2 regions of the Microbacterium sp. JZ31 genome follow, and region 1 is predicted to be linked to the other one. Evidence: riboswitches for the same ligand, from Rfam matches in the RefSeq annotation. Region 1 holds a riboswitch; the other holds the start of a gene.

What was found. Region 1 has a riboswitch for thiamine pyrophosphate ahead of thiM (hydroxyethylthiazole kinase). Riboswitches for the same ligand answer to the same signal wherever they lie in the genome.
Region 2: another riboswitch for thiamine pyrophosphate. It lies ahead of BJP60_RS14560 (ECF transporter S component); the one in region 1 lies ahead of thiM (hydroxyethylthiazole kinase).

The regions. Positions count from the first base shown of each region.
Region 1 is NZ_CP017661.1:1,862,755-1,865,207, forward strand. It holds gene thiE (thiamine phosphate synthase) at 1-105, opposite strand, end outside; gene thiM (hydroxyethylthiazole kinase) at 102-911, opposite strand; TPP riboswitch at 903-994, opposite strand; gene BJP60_RS08960 (alpha-L-rhamnosidase C-terminal domain-containing protein) at 1,156-2,453, opposite strand, start outside.
Region 2 is NZ_CP017661.1:3,067,889-3,070,341, reverse strand. It holds gene BJP60_RS14565 (D-alanyl-D-alanine carboxypeptidase family protein) at 1-1,403, opposite strand, end outside; TPP riboswitch at 1,484-1,594, shown strand; gene BJP60_RS14560 (ECF transporter S component) at 1,585-2,229, shown strand; gene BJP60_RS14555 (ABC transporter ATP-binding protein) at 2,226-2,453, shown strand, end outside.

The DNA of each region.
Region 1 (2,453 bases):
CACGCCGCCTCGTGCGGCCGCCTCCACCAGCTCGACCAGGTCGTGCCCGGCCGCCTCTGCCAGGCGCGCATCCGTCACGAGGTACACCGACAGATCGACGTTCACGACAGCTCGGCCCGGCGGCGAAGCGTCGCTGCGTCGAGGGCGGCGAGCGCGTCGAGGAACGCCCCCGAGAAGCTGCCCGGCCCGGACGCGCGTTCCGCGGCGAGCTCGGCGGCGACCGTGTACACCGCGATCGCGGCGACCGTCGTGGCGAACCGGTCGTCGTGCACGGCGGCGAAGGCGGCGAGGACGGCGCCGAGCGCGCAGCCGCCGCCGGTGATCCTCGTCAGCAGTGCGTCCCCGTTGGCGATCCTCACGACGTCCCGTCCGTCCGTAACCACGTCCACGGGACCCGAGACCGCGACGATCCCCCCAATGCGCTCCGCGAGCGACAGGGCGGACGGGAGGGCGGCATCCACCCCGTCGGCGGCGTCCACGCCGCGCCCGCCCGCGCCCGCCCCGGTCACCGCGATGATCTCCGAGGCGTTCCCCCGCACCACGGCCGGGCGCAGGTCGCGCAGGGCATGGCTGAGCGGGGTGCGCACCGGCAGGGAGCCGACGGCGACCGGATCGAGCACCCACGGCGTTCCGGCGTCGTTCGCCGCCGCCACGGCCTCGCGCATCGCCTCCCGCTGCTCACCGGTCGGTGTTCCGAGGTTCACGAGGAGTCCGGATGCCACGCCCGCGAACGGGCCGGCCTCGCCGGGGATGTCCACCATCGCGGCCGATGCGCCGAGGGCAAGGAGGACGTTGGCGGTGAAGCCCGTCACCACACTGTTGGTGATGCACTGCACGAGAGGCGCCTGAGCGCGCACCTCGTCCAGAGCGGAGCAGGCGAAATCGAGCAGGTTTTCCGGCGTGCGCGTCATGCGCGACATCCCTTCGCTAGTACGAACTAGATCAGGTTCGACGGGTGTGATCTCAGCCCCGCAGGGCACCCCGTGTCACGTGTTGGGCTCCAGGCTACCCGCATCGCCCGGCGCGCGTACGACGGCAGAGGACGCCCGGCGAGACGAGACGGCACGCGGGCGGCCGATCCTCCTGCGGCCACTCCGGTTCAGCGGGGTCGCGTCACTCGCCTCCCCGAGCGCGCCCCGCCCGCCGCCGGAGGCGTCACGACCCGCCCGGCGGGGTGTTGTCGACGGTCACTTCGACCTTGAGAGTGGATTCGCCGCCCGACACGCTGCTGGCGGAGAGCAGCAGGTAGTACCTGCCGTCCGGCACCGCCTCCCACTGCGCCGGAATCGTCAGCGAGTCGGTCGTGGGCATCCACTGAGAGCCCTCGATCGTCGGCACCCGGCGTCCCGCTGCCGTGTACAACTGCGCGTGATACGCCTGCGGATCGTTGTCGGCCACCGTCATCGTGACCTCCCCCACGCCCCGCACACACGCACCCTCAGCCACGCTCGACGTGATCACCGGAGGTGGCTCCGCCCTGAAGGAGTAGGCGCCACCGGCGGCGACACGGTAGACGTCGTAGCCGTCCTCCGTGCGCAGGTGGGTGGATCCCGCGGAGCCGTCGGTGCCGTCTCCGTCGGCTCGCGGCACCCAGACCTCGCCGGCGGTGCCGTCGGGAGCGGGGACATGGAGATCCAGCACGCCGTCCTTCTTCGCCCACGACACGTCGATCGCGCCGTGCGGCGTGGGCACGCTGCCCTTGCTCCAGTCGAGATCGGCCGGGTGCGGCTTCACCGACCACGTGGCGAATCCGGGTTCGACCGGCTGGACGCCCAGCAGGTAGGCCGACATCCCCCACGTCGGGCCGCTCGCCCAGCTGTGCGCGAGGCTCTTGTACGCGTCGGTGAGGTCTCCGTTCTGCTGATGGTTCTCCCAGAACGCGCCCGTGTAGAACGGGTTGGAGGGATCCGCCATCCGCGCCCACAGCGTCTTGATGAGCGTGAGCGCGTCATCCGCGTTCCCGGCTTCGAAACGCGCCGCCAGCTCGAATCCCGAGATGTGCGTGCTGATCAGAGTCGCGTTGTTCGCCTCCGACGAGAACGGCTGCGGGCCCTGCTCGCCCCAGAGGTTCGCCTTGAGATACGCGAGGATCCCGTCGACCCTGTCATCTGGTGCGACTCCCCACAGGATCGCCATGACGTTCGCGTCCTGGGGCACGGCGTCGCCCGATCGGCCGTTCGTGTCGACGTCCGACGTCTTGTAGACGCCGCGGGCCGAATCGAACAGGGTGTCGTTGATCGCCTTCTTGACCTGTGCCGCCCGCGACTCCCACGCCGCCTTGTCGGCCGCCCAGGTCGCCGCTGCGGGATCGTCCGGGTCGTTCTCGATCAGGTGACGGGCCAGCCAGGCCGCCTCGGTCAAGGCACGGTAGTACAGCACGTTGGTCGCGGTGACGGTGCCTGCTCGTCCGCCGTCGTAGAAGTCCCAGTCCCGCCCGTCGGCGTCCGTCGTCA
Region 2 (2,453 bases), 1.2 Mb from region 1:
ACCGTCGTGCCCGCCGCGACGGACGGACCGGGCTGCAGCGACTTCTCGACCTGATCGAGAAGACCGCGGCTCACGCTCTCGCGCAGCTCTGCGTTCGACTGTCCGAGCACGGCGGCGTAGACGCGCACGGTCGTCTGGTCGATCGTGATGTCCTTCGCCGTGAGCAGGTTCCACTGCTCCTGCCAGCCCTCGAGCAGCGTTCCGGTCTTGATGCCGACGACGCCGGGCTCGCCCAGCAGCGGGTTGGTGTTCTCGACCCTGCCGGCGCCCGGCAGCTCGATCTCCGGCATCGCCACGATCTCCGAGATGACCGGATCGGCCAGGGACACGCTCGCGAGCTTCACGAGCGCCGCCGGGGTGGCGGTGTTCTGCGGGGAGATGCCGCTCGGGTCGACCATCGTGATCCCCGTCAGCCCATGCGCCTGCAGCCACTCGGGCACCGCGAGCACGAACGCGTCCTTCGAGCCCCAGAGCTCGGTCGTGAGACGGTCGATGTAGTTGTTGGCGGATCCGATCAGGATGCCCTCGATCATCTGCCGCTGGGTGAGGGTGCCGTCGATCGGCACATCCAGGGCCGACTCGTTCGCGTAGCGGTACTGCCAGTACAGCGCGTTGTCTTCCGCCGTGAAGGAGTAGGACGGGCCGTCCTCGCCGACGGCGAGCGGCGCCTTCTCGAGGATCATCATCACCGTGACGAGCTTGGCGATGCTGGCCATCGGCACGGTCTCGGCATCGAGCGCGGCGATCGTCCCGAGGCCCTCCGCGCCGACGGCGGCGGTGCCCTCGGTGGGCCAGGTCACGCCGAGCGGATGTCCGGGGTTCGGCGTCACGGTGGCCGCGGAGACGGTTGGCGCCACGCTGTCGAGCGGCCACAGCGCGCACCCGCCCACGTACGCGAGCGCCAATGCGCCCGCGGTGATCAGCGGGGCGGCGATCAGGCCCGCGCGGCGGTCGCGGCGCGGGGGCAGCAGATCCGCCGCCGCGGGAACCTGGGCCGACACGCGCGGCGTGTCCGCGGCGACGGGGGTCGACAGAGTGGCGGGGTCGACCCAGGCGAGCGCCGCCGTGGTGGGCTCGGCCGGCGCAGCCGGCGCCGGCTTCTCGTCGTCGGCGGCCGGGACCGCGAGCCCGAGGGCCTGCGCGACGGCGGCAGTCTCGCGGCGCTCGCGCCGGCCGCCCGGCATCGGCAGGGACTCGAGCTCCTCGGCCGACATCGCGCGACGGACGGCGCCCTTCTCGAGCGCGATCAGGGCGGCGACGTCGAACGCCTGCGTGGGCTCGAGGGCGTCCTCGGACGCATCCGCGGTCACGTGTGACGCGGCGCGGACGGGCGTCGCGGACGCCGCGTCGCCGGACGCGCTCGGATCGAGAGCGTCGCGAGGGGGGAGTTCGTCGATCGCCACCCGATTACGGTACCCGCCGTTCCCCGAGAGATCCCGTAGATCCTCTGGTCGGCGCGCGCGCCGGATCCGGCCTAGAATCTCCTCACACCCACGGGAGTCCGGCGAGCCGGGCTGAGAGGAAGCGACCCGCGCTTCGACCGTCGAACCTGATCCGGATCATGCCGGCGCAGGGAGGAGAGAGATGAACACGTCCACCCACCGCTCCGTCGCCCCGAGCGCGAGGACGAGCCGCCGCTACACGTGGCGCGTCGTCGACATCGTCGTGGCGAGCGTCATCGGCGTCGCCGCCGGCGTCGTCTTCTGGCTCTGGGGCCTCGCCTGGCCCGGGCTCGACAGCCTGCTCGCCTTCACGCCCGGCCTGTCCGGCCTGCTCGCGGGCGGCTGGCTGTTCGCCGGCGTGCTCGGCGGCCTTGTGATCCGTAAGCCCGGCGCCGCGCTGTTCACCGAGGTCGTCGCGGCGGTCGTCTCGATGGCGCTCGGCACGCAGTGGGCGTTCCTCACGCTCGTGTGGGGCCTCGTGCAGGGCGTCGCCGCGGAACTCGGCTTCGCGGTGCTGCTGTACGCGAACTGGCGCCTGCTCGGCGCGCTGCTGTCGGGTGCCTTCGCCGGCATCGCGGTCGCGGTGCTCGACACGAACTTCTCGTCGGTCGCGGCCCTCGCCGTCGAGGCCCGCGCGGTCTACTTCGGGTCCGCGGTGGTCTCGGGCGTCGTCATCGCGGGCGTCCTGTCGTGGGTGATCGTGCGCGCCCTCGCCGCGACGGGCGCGCTCGACCGGTTCGCCGCCGGGCGGGAGTTCCGCGCGCGAAGCGCCGCATCCGAAGCGTGACAGCCGCGGACGTCGCCCCCGCGCGCGTGGAGGCGCGCGGCTGGGGGTGGCGCCACGCGGGACGGTCGCGCTGGGCGGTGGGCGGAGTGGATCTGCGCCTCGAGCCCGGCGAGCGCGTGCTGCTGCTCGGTGCGAGCGGATCCGGCAAGTCGACCCTGCTGCGCGGCCTCGCGGGCGTGCTCGGCGACGAGGAGGACGGCGAGCCCGAGGGCGAGCTGGTGATC